DNA from 4 places in the Cohaesibacter sp. ES.047 genome. Region 3 is predicted to be linked to each of the others. Evidence: riboswitches for the same ligand, from Rfam matches in the RefSeq annotation. Region 3 holds a riboswitch; each other region holds the start of a gene.
What was found. Region 3 has a riboswitch for cobalamin ahead of CPH65_RS17180 (DUF1636 family protein). Riboswitches for the same ligand answer to the same signal wherever they lie in the genome.
Positions count from the first base shown of each region.

Region 1: linked by a shared signal. The riboswitch ahead of CPH65_RS06200 (ABC transporter substrate-binding protein) and the one ahead of CPH65_RS17180 (DUF1636 family protein) in region 3 are both predicted to bind cobalamin.
Region 2: linked by a shared signal. The riboswitch ahead of CPH65_RS19140 (DUF4198 domain-containing protein) and the one ahead of CPH65_RS17180 (DUF1636 family protein) in region 3 are both predicted to bind cobalamin.
Region 4: linked by a shared signal. The riboswitch ahead of CPH65_RS19120 (DUF1636 domain-containing protein) and the one ahead of CPH65_RS17180 (DUF1636 family protein) in region 3 are both predicted to bind cobalamin.

Region 1 covers NZ_LT907844.1:1,376,900-1,381,691, forward strand. Annotated here, with positions in the region: gene CPH65_RS06195 (iron ABC transporter permease) at 1-455, opposite strand, end outside; gene CPH65_RS06200 (ABC transporter substrate-binding protein) at 512-1,513, opposite strand; cobalamin riboswitch at 1,720-1,929, opposite strand; gene CPH65_RS23770 (hypothetical protein) at 2,061-2,216, opposite strand; gene CPH65_RS06205 (copper chaperone PCu(A)C) at 2,244-2,768, opposite strand; gene CPH65_RS06210 (hypothetical protein) at 2,964-3,311, opposite strand; gene CPH65_RS06215 (trans-aconitate 2-methyltransferase) at 3,485-4,273, opposite strand; gene CPH65_RS06220 (ABC transporter ATP-binding protein) at 4,270-4,792, opposite strand, start outside.
Region 2 covers NZ_LT907844.1:4,172,642-4,177,433, forward strand. Annotated here, with positions in the region: gene cobN (cobaltochelatase subunit CobN) at 1-306, shown strand, start outside; gene cobO (cob(I)yrinic acid a,c-diamide adenosyltransferase) at 303-926, shown strand; cobalamin riboswitch at 1,013-1,238, shown strand; gene CPH65_RS19140 (DUF4198 domain-containing protein) at 1,392-2,183, shown strand; gene cbiM (cobalt transporter CbiM) at 2,261-2,878, shown strand; gene CPH65_RS19150 (cobalt ABC transporter permease) at 2,881-3,567, shown strand; gene cbiQ (cobalt ECF transporter T component CbiQ) at 3,567-4,379, shown strand; gene CPH65_RS19160 (energy-coupling factor ABC transporter ATP-binding protein) at 4,363-4,792, shown strand, end outside.
Region 3 covers NZ_LT907844.1:3,745,151-3,749,942, reverse strand. Annotated here, with positions in the region: gene CPH65_RS17200 (ABC transporter substrate-binding protein) at 1-470, shown strand, start outside; gene CPH65_RS17195 (iron ABC transporter permease) at 470-1,594, shown strand; gene CPH65_RS17190 (ABC transporter ATP-binding protein) at 1,591-2,364, shown strand; gene CPH65_RS17185 ((2Fe-2S) ferredoxin domain-containing protein) at 2,361-3,107, shown strand; gene CPH65_RS17180 (DUF1636 family protein) at 3,463-3,942, opposite strand; cobalamin riboswitch at 3,975-4,205, opposite strand; gene feoB (ferrous iron transport protein B) at 4,660-4,792, opposite strand, start outside.
Region 4 covers NZ_LT907844.1:4,164,255-4,169,046, forward strand. Annotated here, with positions in the region: gene CPH65_RS19105 (sarcosine oxidase subunit alpha family protein) at 1-1,237, opposite strand, end outside; gene CPH65_RS19110 (sarcosine oxidase subunit delta) at 1,234-1,545, opposite strand; gene CPH65_RS19115 (sarcosine oxidase subunit beta family protein) at 1,560-2,807, opposite strand; cobalamin riboswitch at 3,008-3,219, shown strand; gene CPH65_RS19120 (DUF1636 domain-containing protein) at 3,334-3,777, shown strand; gene cobW (cobalamin biosynthesis protein CobW) at 3,786-4,792, shown strand, end outside.

The sequences.
Region 1 (4,792 bases), 2.4 Mb from region 3:
GAAGACACCCCCAGAATGCTCGGGCCAGCCAGGGGATTGCGCACGATTGCCTGAATGGTCATGCCGGTCGCCCCAAGGCTTCCGCCAACAATGGCTGCCAAGACGACGCGCGGGATGCGGGACTGGATGACGATGACTTCGTGGGCGTGGCGCCAGTCAGGGGTGATCACGCTATCGCCCAAGAGTGCATTGGCCAGTATCTTGATCGCTGTCGTTGCCGGGATATGAACCGAGCCGAGCATGAGCCCCGCAAGGGCCATGAGCACCAACAACAAGCAAAGCCCCAAAAGGACAACAATATACTGCCGCCGGGCAATCGACCGACGCTCAGATTGAGCAGACGCAGACAGGTCTTTTGCCCCGATCTGAGCCGCTGATGCTGGCGTTTGCAATGCGGCAATCAATTGGGCTTGCCGGTCGGTTTCGGCGGCGCTTTTTGTTGGAAAAATCGACATGATTTTCTTCAAGGGATTGGCGATGGCCCGATATCAGGCCACCGCTAATTCAGCCCTTATTTGAAGGCTTCAGGGTGGAACGCCTTGGCAAGACGCTCCAATGCGCGAACGGAGCTGGGACCGGGCTGTCCCATGACGGAGTCAATTGTGACGAAATTGTCTTGCTTGACGGCGGTCGTCTCGGCAATCGTGGGATTGGATTTTAGAATGCTGATGCGCACGTCGCCCAAATCCTTGGTCGGATTGTCGACGACCTTGCCGCTTGCCGTTCCGGAATAGAAAACGTCAATGAAGGTCGGGTCGCGCTCCGCGATCTGCTCCCAGGCGACGGTGCCATAGCGTTTGGGCATCTCGCCAAAGATGTTCTTTCCCTTGGCAAGCTCAACGACGGTGGAGTGCATGGTGTTGCCCAACACAGCGCGGGGAGCGGATTCGCCACCATTGAAAATGAAGACCGAAACGGGCTCGACGTCCTTGAGCTTCTCTTCGATATCGGCGACGCGGGCAGACAGATTCTCGATCAGTGCTTCGCCACGATCCTTGACGTTGAAGATCTTGGCAATGGTGCGGATCTCAGCATAGAGCTGCTCGAAGCCATATTTGCCCAGATTACAGCCTTCGGTGTTCATGTGGGTCTTCATGCCCAGATCCTGAAGCTGCTCGCGCGAATGGCGCTTCTTGCTGAAGCCGTCGGGGTAACCGGCATAAACGAAATCAGCCTCAGCATCGATCAGCTGTTCTGTGGTCGCCACGAGAGGCGAAAGGATCGGTACTTTTTTGTAGGCTTCGGCATAGTTCGGGCTGATCGTCAGATTGGCCATGTAGGATGTGCCGGCCATGTGATCTTCAAGGCCGAGTGCCAGCATCATTTCCGTCGCGTTGTTGCTCAAGGTAACCGCGTGGGTTGGAGCTGCCTCGAAGGTGGTTTCATAGCCACAATTCTCGATCGTGACCGGGTATTGCGTGTCCTCAGCCCATGACACCGAGCAAAAAGGGGCTGATGTCAGAACAGCGACGGCAAAGACAGCAGCGTATGGGGTTTGAAATTTGAGATTCATTTTTGATATCCAAAGTCAAAAGAAGTCGAGACCTTGAATCTGGCAAAGAAACAGTGGAACGCTGGCTAACTGATCAAGATGGCGAAGCTGGGTGGAGCACAGTGACATAGGCACTGGGTCTATCCAGAATGAAAGTATCCTAAAGAGCGCTGGCGTTCGGCTTGGTGTACACCAAATATTCTCCTGCCGGATTCCCTCGTCCGGGTTGCGTGGTTTGACGCTGTGGCAGGTCTCCTGGCTTACGGTTCATGCGCTTTCCTTCCCTTCCCAAGATCCAAAGATCTCAGTGGCAATGAAGGATTGCTCACCGTTTACAGTTGCGAGGGCAGCCCCGGTTTTGGCCCCTGTTGGGTAGTCCGCACCGGGTTCCCTTTTGATCCGCTTCTACTTGCGGAACCACATGCCCGCGCACCCTAGCAAAGGCACCCAAAACAAACAAGCAACTCAGACGCATAACCCAGCCCATCCATTTTCATGCTCTGGCTGAAACTCTTGGTTCTATGAGACCGCCCGCAACGCCTGTCGCGAGCGGTCCTGTTATGTCGGGTTAACTCACCACTGCCTTCAGCCGGGGCAGATTTGACACCACGACAAGGTCGATCAACAACGCGCCGATCAGTGCCAACCCTGCAAGCGGGAAGAACAGGGAAATGGCGAGCCCGAAGAGTGCCGCTCCTTTCCAGAAGGGAAGCTCACGCGGCATTCGTATCAATGTTTGTCATGACCGATCCTATTTGTGCTTGTGCTCAGCGTGGGGATCGGACTTGTCATGTCCAGAATGGTCCATGGACATCTCTTCGGCTTTGCCGTTGCGGGCTTCAACATTGAATACGACATCCAATTCACCGGCTTTTTCAAACACCAGCGTCGCAGGGATTTTTTCGCCCACTTCAAACGGGTCTCCATTAAGGCCCATGAACATGACATGCAGGCTGCCGGGCTTGAAGGTGACGGTTTCGCCGGCCTTCACCACGATTTTGGGCATATGCGGCATGGTGGCGACGCCATCCTTGATCTCGGTCTTGTGCAACATGACCTGCGGGAAGTCCGCCTTGACTGCAACGAGGGCGTCGTCTTTCTCGCCATTGTTGGTGATGGTCATGTAGCCGCCACCGGATTTAACCACCTTGGGGGTTTCGATGGCATAGGGATGATGGACGGAAATGTCTCCCAGCTTGTAACCGTGGGCGGATGCAGAGGTTGCCGCAATGGCGAGGAATGCGGTGAGTGCAGCGGATTTCAAGGTCGTTTTCATGGTCTCTCTCCAGGCTTCCGGCGCGCTTTCAAGTTGGTTTGGGGCGCGGAAGTCTCGCATATGCGCTCAGTGCCACGGTCGCCCATCTGCATATAAGGCATGCGGGTCGGTCTCTGGCTGAGGCGCAACTGTCTCTTGCCAAACGTCACACAAAAAGTGCGATGGTCTGGCGGTTCATTTCAAGGATAGGAGGCGTTATGCGAGGGGAGGAGCACGGGCAAGGCGCGTGGCGACATGACTGGAGGCATGGCCGAACTCAAGCAGGCCAGCGACAACACTTTCGCCTTGATGCCTTGGTGTCTCATGATGGGCAAAGGCGACGACCAATGCACAACAGATGGTGCAATGCTGTGATTTTTCACTCGCTTTGACCGGATTGCCATTTGCATCGATGGTGATGGTTTCAATGCTGTTGCCGGTGCAGATGACGATGGTCTGAGCCTGAACAAGTCCCAGTCCGACCAGACCTGCCGAAACCTGTGGGATCAGGAATCCCATCAACAGGCTGGCTAAAAGAATGAGGCGTGGTGCAAGTCTCGTCATTCTCCTGTTTTAGCTGTGACCAAAACAAGGTGCAATCAAATTTACGTGCAAATGCTTATCTTTGCCAGAAAGACAGCAGCCGCCAACCGCAAACCATGTGAAGCATTGTAAGCGAACCGCCACAAAGCAAGGAAACCCTTGCAGTGTGGCGGCTCGGTGTCTGGACTTAAAAACTACCGGAAGGCCGCAAGCACATAGTCGTCCAGATATTGCCAGACGGTTCCTGTTTGCGAAAAGCCTGCGCTGCGCAAGGTTTCAAGGTGATAGCCGAGCGTCACCTTGGGTTTTGCGTCGTTCTTGTTCTCCCAGATCACTTTGCGCTTGCTGACGGCACACGCATAATCAGGCACCGCTTCTGCCGCTTGCCACCATTGATCCCAATTGTCGACGCCATGATCGAAGGAGGCCGATTGTGCTTCCTTGTCGTCCTGTTTGGCGATCGCCTTGAAGGTGGATTGGGCATGGTCATCATATTGCAGGTGATCGCAATTCATGAAGACGCCGCCCGGCCGGATCAGATCTGCGATCTCGAAATAGACGCGGGAGAGAATAGGGGGCTCGAGCCAATGCAGAGCGGTCGTGCTGACCACGGCATCGAATTCACCCGAAATCTCAGTCATCCAGCTAGGTGAATCGAGATCGACTTCCAGCAGGGTGACGCGATCATCCTCGCCAAAGACATCCTTTGCAATTGCGATCAGCAGAGGATCCTTGTCGGCGCCAATGATCTCGATGTCCGGAAATGCCTTCAGCAGCAATCCGATGAGCGAGCCCGGACCACAGGCCAGATCGAGAACGCGCGGTTTCTTGTTCTGGCAAATGCTCCGAATAACGGTGACCATGGATTCGAACCGCAAATCGCGGTGGCGGATAAATCCGGTCTGCTGTGCATCCCAGCGTTTGAGCAGAGACTGAGCCTGGTTCATCCGTTCAGAAGGAACAGGTTCTTTTGTTTCAGTCATGAGTGTAGCTCCGTTTTAGGTGCGGCTTGAGAAAGCCTGTCGAAAGAAAGATGAACCTGTCCACCGGGTGCACGAAGGCGAACCATCGAGACCTGATAGACAGATTGGATGAGATCCCCGTGCAGTACTTGATCCGGTTTCCCCGATGCCACGATGCGGCCATTGGCCATCACGGCAATCCGGTCACAAAAGCGCGCCGCCAGATTGAGATCATGCAACACGACCACCTTGGTGCCTTCCAGATTGCGGATCATGGCGAGGACATCGAGCTGGTAGCGCAGATCGAGATGGTTGGTTGGCTCGTCGAGCAACAGATGATCCGTCTGTTGGCAGAGGGCGCGGGCAATAAGAGCCCGCTGCATTTCGCCCCCTGACAGCGAATTGATGTGACGCTCTGCAAGGGGCAGCAAGCCGACCTCATCAAGCGCGTCGATCACGGCTTTATAGTCGGACTTTGTGTGAGAGCTGATCAAACCCTGATGAGGCATCCGACCGAGCATGACCATGTCTGCCAGTGTC
Region 2 (4,792 bases), 430 kb from region 3:
ATGCGCCACGGCTACAAGGGAGCCTTCGAGATGGCGGCGACCCTTGATTATCTGTTTGCCTTTGCAGCCACCACAAACGCAGTCGGTGACCATCATTTCGATCAGCTCTATGAGGCCTATATCAAAGATGATGACGTCGCCGACTTCCTGAAGGAAAAGAACCGACCGGCCTATGACGATATGGTGGATCGCTTTTTGGAAGCGATCGAGCGCGGCCTATGGACACCAAGATCCAACAGCGCCGCCTTCCATCTCAATCAAAACCGGTCAAAACGAGGGGACCCCCAAATGGAGATGCTTTCATGACAGATGACATGAATGAAGAGACACAAAACGCGCGCCACACCGAGAAGATGAAAAAAAAGAAGGCAGCCCGAGACAAGATCCTTGCCACCAAGACCATCGAAAAAGGCCTTGTGATGGTTCACACCGGCAAGGGCAAGGGCAAATCGACCGCAGCCTTCGGGATGGCATTCCGCTCACTTGGACACGGCCACAAGATTGCGGTGATCCAGTTCGTCAAAGGGGCATGGAACTCCGGCGAAAAGCAGATTCTGGAAAAATTCCCCGAGCTTGTCACCATCAAGTCTATGGGCGAAGGCTTTACCTGGGAGACGCAGGATCGCCAGAAGGACATCGACAATGCCCGCTCGGCATGGGATGCCGCCAAGGAGGCGATTCTCGATCCGGAAATCCGGTTCGTGCTGCTCGATGAGCTGAATATCGTTCTGCGCTATGATTATCTGCCGATCGACGAAGTCGTCGCCTTCCTCAGGGATGAAAAGCCGGACGATACACACGTCGTCATCACCGGCCGCAACGCCAAGGACGAACTGATCGAAATCGCTGATCTTGTTACTGAAATGACGCTGATCAAGCATCCGTTCCGCTCCGGCGTCAAGGCGCAGGAAGGGATCGAATTCTAAAGGTCAAGTCCAATGCGGTGCATCAATGTGTGATTTGCATTGAATTGCACCATACGGGCAAGTTGACTTGCCTGACCAAAGTCCTTTAGGACTATTGTCATGATGGTTCTCCCTTCCCGAGCGTGGTTGGGAGATTAAAAGGGAACATGGTGAGGTGTACCCATCAGGGACCAAATCCATGGCTGTCCCCGCAACTGTGTTCGGCGAGCCGCCGCTCCTGATTTGCCACTGGTCTTTATGACTGGGAAGGCTTGAGCGGAAATTGGCGACGACCCGTAAGCCAGGAGACCTGCCATCAGGACGTTGATCATTCGGATCAACACTCTAATCAAGACGCCGGGGAATGCGTTTGGTGGAGAGACCGCCTGACGGCATTCTTCGCTTTCGTCGTTGGCCCTCCCTTCTCCAAGAATATTTCTTTTCGCGCGTCTCCACTTTGACAAACCTGTCACGGGAGATATTTTTTTGAACAAATTTGTAACTGCGACTGCGCTCGCCGCCTCCATGCTGTTCTCGACCGCAGCATTCGCCCATTTCCAGCTTGCCTACACACCAGACGTCAATGTCTCGCGTGCTGGAGATGTCCCCTACAAGTTGATTTTCTGGCACCCGTTTGAAAATGGCCATGTCATGGACATGGGCAAGCCGGAAGCTGTCTTCGCGGTTCACAAAGGCAAGAAAATCGACCTGATGGACAGCCTCAAGCCGATGACCTTCAAAGGCTCGGGGAACGAAGCGGACGCCTATGATGCGACCCTTCCTGTCAAACGCAACGGCGACTACATCGTGGTTGTCGAGCCTGCCCCCTACTATGAAGGCAGTGAAGACATCTACATTCAGCAGATCACCAAGAGCTTCCTCAACAAGGGCGGCATTCCGACCGGTTGGAATGAGCCGGTTGGCCTGAAAACCGAGATTGTTCCGCTCAACAAGCCGACCAACATTCTCGTGGGCTCCACCTTCACAGGTCGTGTGTTGAATGACGGCAAACCCGCTGCCGGAATTGAAATCGAAATCGAATATATGGCTGCCGAGCCTGACATGGATGCCAACGCCCCCGGTGAGGTGAAGGCAGACCCTGCTCCAGGCGGCTCTGTTGTCGCAATCTCCGATGAGAATGGCTACTTCACCTTCGGTATTCCAAAGGCTGGGTTCTGGGGCTTTGCTGCCCTCGGCTCAGGTCCGGACACCGAATTTGAAGGCAAGGAACTGTCTCAGGACGCTGTCATCTGGATCAAGGCGTTCGACCTCGATTGATCGATCTTCATGTCACCACCGGCAGTTCGTCTGCCGGTGGCTTCGGGCCTTGAAGGTTCGAAGAAAGGAACAAACAAATGCATATCGTTGATGGTGCATTGGCAAACGAAGTGGTCATCGGAGGGTCTTTGCTTTGTGCGGGCGGTCTCGTCATGGGGCTGCGCAAACTGCACATGGATCTGATTCCGGCAGCAGGCGTCCTCAGTGCCACGTTCTTCGTTGCGTCTCTTATTCACGTGCCACTGGGGGTCTCCAGCGTGCATCTCATCATGAACGGACTGGCGGGCATTATTTTGGGATGGGCAGCGTTTCCCGCGCTGTTTGTCGCGCTTTTGTTGCAGGCTGTCTTCTTTGGCTTCGGCGGCATAACGGTTTTGGGGGTTAATACCCTCAATATCGCAGGTCCCGCTCTGATCGTGGGCCTGATTGCACGTCCGTTTTTGTTGGGAACCTCTTCAGCCACGACCTTTGCCATTATAGGCGGGATCGCTGGCGGGGCAGCGATTGCCCTGACCACGATCTTTGTTGCCGTGGCGCTCAGCCTGTCTGGCGACAATTTCATCGCCGCAGCAAAGCTCGTGTTCTTTGCGCATATCCCGATCATGATCATCGAAGGATTGTTGTCTGCCGCTGCGATGTATCTGATTTTCAAAGTTAAACCTGAATTGCTCGATGCAATGGGTCGGAAGGTGTAGTGATGACCAATTTCAAAACTCTGTTTTTCGGCGCCTTGATGGTGCTTGTGGGCGGGTTTGTCGTCCCGGCTGAGGCTCACAAGGTGATCGCGTCAGCCTATGCTGAAGGCCCGATTATCGAAGGTGAAATCGGCTTCTCCAATGGTGACATGGCAACTGATGCCGTGGTTGAGGTTTTTGATGACCAAGACAACAAGCTTGGCGAGGCGACAACCGATGAGGACGGGATCTTCCAGTTCACGCCAACAAAAGCGGTGCCCCATATTTTCAAGGCCAATCTCGGGGCTGGCCATGTTGCCGAATTCCGCATGGAAGTCGATGATTTGCCCGACGGGATCGGGGCTGATGCCTCAGCCAACGCTCCGGTGGAGGCACCTGCTGCGAAAGAAGTCGCAGCTGCTCAAAGCGAGCTGAAAGCAGAAGGCGTTGACCCGGCCGCCCTCAAAGAGCTGATCGAAGTCGCAGTCAATGATCAGATTGCCCAGATCAAGCCGATTGTTGCAAAGGCTGTTCGCAAGGAGACAAAACCTCTGCGCAAAACCGTCGCTGCCTACATGGAGAAGAATGACATGCAGGCCATTCTCGGTGGCATTGGCTATATCGTCGGACTATGCGGCGTTGGCTTCTATGTCGCCGCCCGGATGGAACGCAAAAAAGCCGCATCCGCCAATGGGGGGACAACTGCCTGATGACTGATGTGCTAGAACGGGCCGGACGCGCCCACAATACCAATATCTCAAAGGGTGGTGTGGATCGCACCTCTCGCATGTGGCTTCGTGAACTCGATCCGCGTGTCCGCATCGTTGCGGTGGTGACAATGGCTATCTGTGTGGTGCAACTCTCCAGCCTGCCCGTTCTGGCGCTCGCCCTGTCATTCTCGATCATTCTTATGCATCAGGCTCGGCTGCCCTTCTGGTCAACGCTGAAGCGTGTGGCAATGATGGACAGTTTCATCATCTTTCTGATCGTGATGTTGCCATTCACGACACCGGGCGTGGCCATGTTCACGGTTTGGGGCTTTCCCGCGTCTTATGAAGGTCTCTATGCTGCGGTCATCATCCTGCTGAAGGCCAATTCCATTGTCATGGCGACATTGGCACTGATAGGCACGCTTGAGGCCGTGACGCTGGGCCATGCCCTCTCCCGCCTCAAGGTGCCAGACCGCCTCGTGCATCTGTTGCTGTTCACCGTGCGCTATATCGACGTGCTGCACGCAGAGTATCAGCGTCTCCGCACAGCAATGAAGTGCCGTGGGTTCGCGCCGGGCAACAACTTGCACACCTATCGAACTGTCGGCTATCTGGTCGGCATGCTGCTGATCCGATCCCTTGAGCGCTCAGAGCGGATTATGAAGGCGATGAAATGCCGAGGCTTCCATGGTCAGTTTCATCTACTCGACAACATGCAATTCTCTCGGCTGGACGTTGTCTTTGCCAGCTTTGCCTGCCTTGCGCTGTTAACGCTGCTCACTCTTGAGGTGGTTTATGGCGTTGCTGCTTGAGGGCCGAAATCTGGTTTTTGCCTATCCGGGCTTTCCTCCCTGTCTGGACGGCGTCAGTTTTGCGCTGAATTCGGGTGAGAGACTGGGGCTCGTGGGTGACAATGGAGCGGGCAAAAGCACTTTGCTGCATTTGCTCGTGGGGCTCGACAAACCTTCCGAGGGTACGATTTCGGCCTTTGGGCGGGATTTCGCAACCGAAGAGGATTTCCGTATCCTCCGGCGACGTGTCGGTCTTGTCTTTCAGGATCCTGACGACCAGTTGTTCTGTCCCACTGTGGCTGAAGACATCGCTTTCGGCCCACTCAATCTGGGCTACAGCAAGGAAGAGGCAATGGTGATTGTCGACGATACGCTGGAAGCCTTGCGTCTCACCGAGTTCAGGGACCGCGTAACCTACAAGCTGTCCGGCGGGC
Region 3 (4,792 bases):
GTGGCTCCGGCTGGCACGACATGATCGAAGCCGCTGGCGGGCGCAACATCTTTGAGGATGTCGACATCGATACCCAGCCCAAGGAGCGCGGCAGCGTTCACAATCACGAAGTGGACCCCGAAGCGATCCTTAAGGCGCAGCCTGACATGATCGTCAAATTGCAGCTCGGCTCCTATCCACTCCACCCGCAAAGCTTCACCAAAGCCTTCTTTGAAGAATTAGAGGCCCGTCCGGGCTTTGACGAAGTGCCAGCGGTGAAGAATGGCGAGGTTTACCACATGAACTATTATCTGGCAGGTGGCTGCTCCAAGATGATCGGCGCCTTGTCGATTGCCAAGTGGCTCTATCCGGATCGCTTCGAAGACATTGATCCCGATGCAGTCATGAAAACTTGGCTGGAGGACTTTCAGGGTGTGACCTATCCGGGACGCTACTGGACCAAGATCTCTGAACTGGAAGCGGGACAGTGATGAACAGGGTCTTCCCTCCATCGGAGGTCGCTCTGTCCGGTTCGTCATCCAGTGATCAATCGGCAACCATCCGGCGGGCTTATGCTCGCCGGACCGTTCGTGCCTCGCTGACCTGTCTTGTGGGGCTGGTGTTGTTGGTGCTGCTCTCTGTTTTTGCGGTTTCCCTTGGTGCCAATGACATTTCGCTGGCTGAAGCCTTTCAGATTCTTCTGGGACCTGTTTTGCCTGACAATCTTATTGCCGAGGTCTCCGTTCTACAGGAGAAGGTCGTGTTGCAATTGCGCCTGCCGCGCATAGTTATGGCCATCGTTGGTGGAGCGGGTCTGTCCGTCGCGGGCGTCATGATGCAGGGGATCACGCGCAATCCGCTCGTCAGCCCCTTTACCGTCGGATTGTCCCCGGCAGCGGCCTTTGGGGCGGCATTGGCTATCCTGTTCGGAGCGCTGCAGTTGCCCCACGTCGGCACCTATATGATTGTTGGAGGGGCCTTCGCGTCTTCTCTCATTTGCGCTGGGATTGTCCTTGGAATCGCAGGATTTAGTGGCATTTCGGCCACGACAATCATTCTCGCAGGCATCGGGCTAACCTATCTGTTCAGCGCCTTCACCGCGACCCTGCAATTTGTTGCCACGCAGGAGCAACTGGCTGCCATCGTCCACTGGACATTCGGCTCGCTCAATGCTGCCGGTTGGGAGGAAGTTGGCTTCTCTGCGGTCATGCTCGCCATTGCGGCTCCTGTGTTTTGGCGTATGGCGTGGGCACTCAACGCCATGGCTGCGGGAGAAGAAACGGCTGCTTCCCTTGGCTATGATCTCAAGTCGATCCGGCTGGTGACGGCGCTCCTATCGGTGCTCGTCACAGCCTGTATCATCGCCTTCACCGGGGTGATCGGCTTCATCGGGCTGGTCTCGCCCCATATCGCGCGCATGTTGATCGGCAATGATCACCGCTGGCTGGTGCCGTTCTCAATGATCGTGGGCGCCGTCCTGTTGCTGGTCGCCGATACGATCGGCCGATCCCTTTTCTCACCTGCAGTCATTCCTGTCGGCATAGTCGTTGCCTATGTGGGCGTTCCGCTCTTCGTGCATCTGATCTTGAGACAACGCCGGAGGGCCATGCAATGATCCGTATTGAAAACCTATCTCTTTGCTATGGCAAACGCACCATCCTTGACGACATTTCCCTCGCCGTGGAGAAGGGAGAATGCGTCGGTCTGCTCGGGGCCAATGGTGCTGGCAAGAGCACGCTTCTCAGGTGTCTTGCGCGGCTTGCTACGTCGGACAGCGGCAGCATCGAAGTGGACGGGAAGGCAATCGACACCTATCCACGCCGCGCGTATGCCCGCCATGTGGCCTATGTGCCTCAGCATATCCCGGATGATGTGGCGCTATCGGTGGTCGATCTGGTTCAGCTCGGACGGACACCGCACCTGAACGGTGCTTTGGGAGCGCGTGATCGCGACATGGTGATTGCTGCCCTTGAGCGGGTCAACATGGCCCATCATGCATTCTCTGAGGTTTCAAACCTATCCGGAGGTGAACGCCAGCGAGTTGCCATCGCACGGGCCCTAGTGCAGGAGCCTCAGCTTCTGCTGCTCGATGAGCCCACCTCGGCACTCGATCTCAAATATCAGATGGAAACGATGGCCTTGATCCGGACGCTTGCGACCGAGACGGACATGACCATCATCATCGCGGTTCATGATCTTTCCCTTGCCGCCCGCTATTGCTCACGGTTGGTTCTTCTGGCTGAGGGGCGCATTCGTGCGCGCGGAGACTGGCAGCACGTTCTCACAGCCGATCATATCTATCATGCCTATCAGGTCGAGGCCCTCGTAGGCGAAGTTCAGTCCTACCCTTATGTGTTGCCAATCGAAAGCGGAGATGTGCGATGAAACCTTACATTCTATTGCTGGCCAAGGCGGCCATGGCTGCCAAACCCAGAGAGGAATTGCAAGGATTGTGTGAGGCGATCTCTGCAAGAAATCCTCACTACACGACAACATATGCCTTGCAGGAACTTGGAACACCGTCGCTGCGCGCCCGCCTCGGCGAACTTGCCGATCTCAAGGTGCCCGAAGTTATCATCGTCTCGCTGATCTTTCCGATGGAGCCAGCCTTTCCTGCTTGGATCAGAAAATCGGTTCATCGCTGGATCGAACAGCGCGGCGATGCATTTTTCCCGCGCATCAGGATCGCGCATCCTCCCATCGGGGAAACTGACCGGCTCTGCGACATGATCGAGGCGCTGACCTTTGCGGCGGATGAAAGCGACATTGTTCAGGAGCGTGTTAAGGTGCCAAAGGGAACCGTTGTGCCCGATCAGAAATATCGTCTGCTGGTCTGTATGGGGGGAGCCTGCAATGACGCTGGAGCGAGCGTCCTCTACAGTCATCTGCGATCCGAACAGGACCGTTTGAAGCTGAGGGACAGCGGCGCTGGCATGATGAGTTGCAAAACCAGCTGCCTCGGCCCGTGCAGTCTTGCTCCTGTCGTTCAGGTCTGGCCAGAGGGCACTGTCTATGGCGGAGTGGACGAGAAGGATATCGACGAAATTCTCGACAACCACATCCAGAATGGAGCGCCGATAGATGATCTCAGCTATCCAACGAATGGCAAAAAGCAGACACTGAAATGAACGGAGCCTTTTAGCTGGCTTCAACGTGAGAAAAGAAGCGATCAGGTCGGAAGATCCTTTGTTGAGAAAGGACCCCTACCCCGTTTGCGGAATGGGTACGGCTCCGACTCTGATCGCAAGTGAGACCGAAACAGCCAAAAGCACCAGACCAGTCTCAAGATGAGCTTTGAGATAGGAAAGGATGGTCGACCTTCTGACTAAGGCCGAAAAATTGGCTGTTCCGGTCATCCTCGGTAACTCCTGTGCGCCTTGAACGGCGTTGGAGTGGTTCCTTGAGCGTCCCGTGTGAGGACGTCGGCTTTCTTCAGGGCAGAGATAGCAGAAGCGGTCGCCAGCATTTTGAATTGCGCAGCTCTCATGCCGCTTTGCTCTTTTCTTCATTGAGTTCGATGACGTATATGGCGGCGGGCACCAGAACAGGCTTGTCGATGTTCGACTTCCGCGCGGAGCTCGACTTGCTCCAGCCGCTACCGGGCGCAACTATTGACTGCGCCAGCTCGACAAGAACACCGAGGTCCTGATTCTCGGTGACATCGCCAAACAGATAGATATGATTGCGGGTGGCGAGCCATCCGACGAGACACTTTTCTGGACATTGGGGCAGGTCCGAATATCCAGAGATCTCGAACGCGTCCTCAATCATCGGTCGAGCTCTGTGAATAGCCGTGCTCAGTGCCTCAACAAGCCCATAGCCTGCCGTGCAAGCGCCTTGCGTGCGCTGACATGTGGTGCATAACGAGATCTGATGTGAAGCAGTGACGTCCAAGCTCTCCTCCGCTGAGTTGCGGGGAAAAGGACGACTGTTTAGATAGTTGGCAATGGCCAAATCGAGCATATTCAGTCACCTTCCGGAACACCCCGTCCGGGTTACGTTGATAGAAAGATGGCAGGTCTCCTGACTTGCGGGTCATTGCTCAATCGACCTTCCCAGGATGACTTCGGATTTCTCCAAATCCCAGTGGCGTATCGATTCTCACTCGCCGCTTACAGTTGCGGGGGCAGTCACGGAGTTGGCGCCTTTTGGCTATTCCTCACCGTGTTCCCTTTTCATCCCAATGGCATTTCAGCCGATCGGAAACCATCGCTGCTATGTTGGTCTCACCGATGTGCTATAGCAAGCAGGAAATCTCACTTGATGTGGAAAAGAGGAAAAGGAACGAAGTGTTTCCGAAAATCAAGCCATTCTTGCCCCAAAGTGCTCCTACCGCCCTTTGGGGGCGGTGAAGTTGAGATCGCTATAGATCGTACGCTCGCCATATCTGTGGCAGAGGCCTTTGACTTCAATCGCCGTTTCGCTTTGGAGCATCTTGACCTCCGAAAGGTGGGTCCAGAGGGGTTTCACTGTCAAATTCGAAATTGCTTGTGCTACAACCCGAGCAGCCCGGCCCTCCTGTCGGGCATGAAGAGCAGGCTCCCCTGCCGCGCCAGAGCTTGATATAGAGATAGCCAAGCGCTGCGGCTACGACCAACCCGAGCAAGGCAAGATCCAGAAAGCCCGAACCTGCGGCGTCAAACACAGATGTGGTAGACTGATTTTGAGTGGGATCCATAGTTAGTCCTCCCGCGAACTGATGAGCGTGCCAAATGAGACTGGCCTCTCGTGCCGTCCACTAGCCAGTCCAACGACAATCAACAAGGCAAGGGCCGAGAAATAGACGATCGACATCATTTGAATGCCCGTCAGT
Region 4 (4,792 bases), 420 kb from region 3:
CTTCCAGCCGCTGCGTCTTGCCGATCAAGGCCTCGCCATCCCATGGCGCGGCATCAAGGCCCGTGAACCGCTTGTTGCCCAAGGTGCTGGTGACCACATGGCCCCTGAGGATCATGGTGCCAGTTGCGAAAACCTCTTCATAGAGTGGGCCGCTGGGATCAAAGCGGCTGTCGATGACCGCGACCAGATCGCCGCCTGCCTTGCGGAAATCGAGAGCCGCTTCATAGGCGGCATCGTTGTTGGCAAACAGAATGGCGCGTTTGCCGGGGAGCACGGCATAGCGATTGATGTAGGTTTGCACCGATCCGGCAAGCATGATACCGGGCCGATCATTGTCGCCAAAGACAAGCGGTCTTTCGTGACTGCCTGTAGCAAGAATGACCTTGCTGGCCCGAATGTGCCAGAGGCGTTGGCGGCAGTTGTCCGGAGAGGAAACCTCGCCCGTATGGTCGAGACGCTTTTCGACCGCCATCAGATAGTTCTGATCGTAATAGCCGAATACATTGGTGTTGGGCAGCAGCGTGACCTCGTCACTCGCGGCAAGCTCATTGACCACACCATCCACCCATTCAAGACCGGGCTGACCATCGATTTCACGCGACTGGGACATCAAAGATCCGCCAAAACGGCCTTGCATGTCCGCGATCATGACACGGGCACCGCTGGCGGCAGCTTCGCGGGCAGCCGCGAGCCCGGCAGGACCGGCACCAACAACGAGAATATCAACATGCCTGTGCATGTGGTCATAGACGTCCGGATCAGCGCCTTGGGGTGCCTTGCCAAAACCGGCAGCCCGACGGATCATCGGCTCAAACAGATGATGCCAGAGGAGGCGCGAGCCGAACATCATCTTGTAATAGAAACCGGCCGCCATGCCCTTGTGCATGAGGGTGCCAAGGGATTTGAGATCATAGTCGAGCGAAGGCGCAGCCGTGATCTGGCTAGCGACGAGCGATGGCCTTAGGGGAACTTCCGTTGCCTTGGTGGCCGGTTCCGTGCAGTTTGACGTGACCCGGTTCAACTGAACAATCGCGTTGGGTTCTTCCGGGCCCGCCGTCATGATGCCCCGCGGGCGACCATATTTGAAGCTTCTGGCGACCATATGGATGTCATTGGCCAACAGGGCCGAAGCCAGCGTGTCGCCTTCATAGCCCATGTAGTAGGTGCCATTAAACTGGAAGCGGATCGGCTGAGAGCGATTGATCAGACCGCCGGTCGGGAGTCGATTGTCTGTCATTTGCTGCTGCCTCCGGTCTTACGCTTTTTCAGATCGGCGAGAGTTGGCTGTTCACCCATGCCATAAGAGCCGATGACGGTATGATCGGTGGTATCCCGGACCACGTTGAACCAGCGGCGGCAGCCGTGTGAATGGTTCCAGCGCTCGCGCTTGAGGCCCTTCTTGTTGGAGCGCATGAAGAGATAATCCGCCCACTGCTCATCGCTGAGCTTGCCCGGATTCTCGGGGCGAGCGCGGTGCGCTTCGCCGCCATAGTGAAATTCGATTTCATCCCGTTCGCCGCAATAGGGGCATTCGATCTTGAGCATTGGTTGTCCCTCCCCTAGTGCGCGACGCCTGCGGCGCCATGTTCGTCGATAAGATGCCCGGTGGTGAACCGCTCAAGCGAAAACGGCGCGTTGAGCGGATGCGGATCATCGCGGGCAATCGTGTGGGCATAGGCAAAGCCCGAACCGGGGATCGCCTTGAACCCACCGGTGCCCCAGCCGCCATTCATGTAGAGATGCTCAACCGGTGTCTTGCTGATGATCGGACAGGCGTCAGGACAGGTGTCCACGATACCGCCCCATGTGCGCATCAGACGAAGGCGCGAAAAGATCGGGAAGAGTTCGGTCAGAGCGGCGATCTGGTGTTCGATCACATGGAACGAACCGCGCTGCGCGTAGGAATGATAGGCGTCGATCCCGGCCCCGAGCACCAACTCTCCCTTATCGGACTGACTGACATAGACATGGACCGCATTGGACATCACGACGCAGTCGAGCACAGGTTTGATCGGTTCGGACACCATGGCCTGAAGCGGGTAGCTCTCGATGGGAAGGCGAAAGCCTGCCATGTCGGCAAGCACAGTAGAGTTGCCCGCAACGCAAATAGCAACCTTGTTGGCCTTGATCGCACCCTTTGACGTTTCAACGCCGGTGACCTTGCCCGCATCACTGGTGATGCCCGTGACCTCACAATTCTGGATGATGTCGACACCGCGCTCGTCGGCGGCTCTTGCATAGGCCCAGGCAATCGCATCATGGCGGGCCGTGCCTCCGCGCTTCTGCAAGGATGCGCCGAGCACGGGATAGCGGGCGTCCTTGTCGATGCTGATGGTCGGGCAGAAGCTCTTCACGCCCTCAGCATCCAGCCACTCGGCATCAATGCCGTTAAGCTTGTTGGCATTGACCCGCCGTTTGGTGTCGCGCACATCTTGCAAAGTGTGGGCAAGATTGAGCACGCCGCGCTGGCTGAGCATGATGTTGTAGTTGAGATCTTTTGACAGGCCCTCATACAGCGAGAGGGATTTCTCATAAAGATGGGCTGCTTCATCCCACAGATAGTTGGAACGAATGATGGTGGTGTTGCGCCCCGTGTTGCCGCCGCCGAGCCAGCCTTTTTCGAGCACAGCAACATTTGTGATCCCGTGCTCCTTGGCCAGATAATAGGCTGTTGCAAGGCCATGTCCCCCGCCGCCGATGATGACCACGTCATACTGTTTCTTGGGTGGCGGGCTGCGCCATTGACGGGGCCAGTCCTGATGATAATTCAGAGCATTTCTGGCAAGAGAGACAAGGGAAAATTTCATGAATGAATCTCTGTAATAATTGCGGTTGCGCTGTTCAGTGGAAACCACCGTGCCATGATTATGATTATATAAGCACCATCTCACAGTGTCCTGAGGTCAAAATCAAGATCAATCCAGTTTGAAAGCAAGATTGTGCATCAACAGTTCGACGGATTTGCAATCAGAAAACGCGCCGCATTGACAACGGGATGACAATCGCGCACAAGAATGCTCAGGATGGTTCTCTGCGAGATGGATCTCGCTAGAGATGAAAAGGGAACATGGTGCGGACGACCCAAATCGGGGCCAATGCCATGGCTGCCCCCGCAACTGTAAGCGGATTGCCTTTTTTAGCCACTGGACCGCCCGGTCCGGGAAGGGAAAAGGTGTCAGACCGTGAGCCAGGAGACCTGCCACCCGAACCCATTCACGACCGGTCGGGGTGTATCGGAGGTGTGGCAGCGCGTTTGCTTCCTCATTTGATTCCCTTTCGGCTGGCCTGTTTGATTCCCGCAGTTTGACTGCCGGGTTCAAGAAAGGAACATCCATGTCCTCCAAGGCCGGAGTGCTGCAGGTCTGCGTAAGCTGCAAACGCCCCCGTGCGATTGATCCGGACACAGCCAACGACGAAGCCAAGAGCGCGGATGCGACCAGCGAGAGCTGTGAAGGTCAACAGCTGTTCGAGGCGCTACAGAATGCCTTTGGCCGCACCCCGGACCTCGATGAAGCGTTTAGCGTCGAGCCGGTCGAATGCATGAATGGATGTCAGTCTTCCTGCACGGTTGCCCTGCGCGCGCAAGGGAAATTTGGCTTTGTCATTGGCCAACTGGACCCAAGCGAAGAGCGCATTGCGGACATCGTCTCCTTTACCCAAAGTTTTCATGAGGCTGAAAATGGGCTCCCACCATGGCGTGCCCGGCCTCCACATGTGCGCAAGAACACCCTCGTGCGCCTGCACCCTTCTCCCAATTTCTCCGAAAGATCCGATTGAGGCTCGACATGAATTTTACTCCTCCCATTGTTGGCAAGAAAATCCCCGCAACCGTCGTGACCGGTTTTCTCGGTTCCGGCAAGACAACACTCATTCGCAACCTGATTTCGCAGGCTGGTGACAAGCGCATCGCTCTGATCGTCAACGAGTTCGGGGATATGGGATTCGATGGTGACATGCTCAAGGATTGCGGCAATCCGAATTGCACCGATGACGACGTGGTCGAACTGAAGAATGGCTGCATTTGCTGCACGGTGGCCGAGGACTTCCTGCCGACGATGGAAAAGCTCATCGCGCGGGACCCAAAACCGGACCATATCGTGATTGAAACATCCGGCCTCGCCCTGCCCCAACCACTGGTTCAGGCATTCCAGTGGCCGAGCGTCCGGGCATCTGTCACCGTCGATGGGGTCGTAACGATTGCCGATGCCGCCGCCTTGAGCGAAGGGCATTACAGCCAAAATGAAGAGGCCATCGCCCGCCAGCGCGCCTCGGACGAGAGTCTTGATCACGACAGTCCGATCGACGAATTGTTCAATGATCAGCTCAAGTGCGCAGATCTCATCGTCTTGTCAAAGGCCGATCTGGTCTCAGCCGAAGCCATGGCAGCCGTCGAGAAACTGGTCTCCGATCATGCCCGCGATGGTGTGAAAATGATCCCGTCAACGAATGGCAATCTCTCCACCGCGGTGCTTTTGGGCCTTGATTCAGAGGCCGAAGAAGACATGGCGGGACGTGAAGCCGCGCACTATCATCACCACCACGACCATGATGATGATCACGACGATGACGATCATGATCACGACCACGATCATCACCATCATCATCATCACGATGATTTCCACTCCGTTGTGGTACCACCCCGCGTTTTCCAGTCGATGGCCGAAATCGAAGCGGCGGTCGGTGAAACGCTGACCCAGCCGGGGATCCTGAGGGTCAAGGGATATGCCGCCATCGAGGGCAAGAAGGCACGGGTCGTCGTGCAGGCGGTCGGTCGCCGTGTTGACTGCTGGTT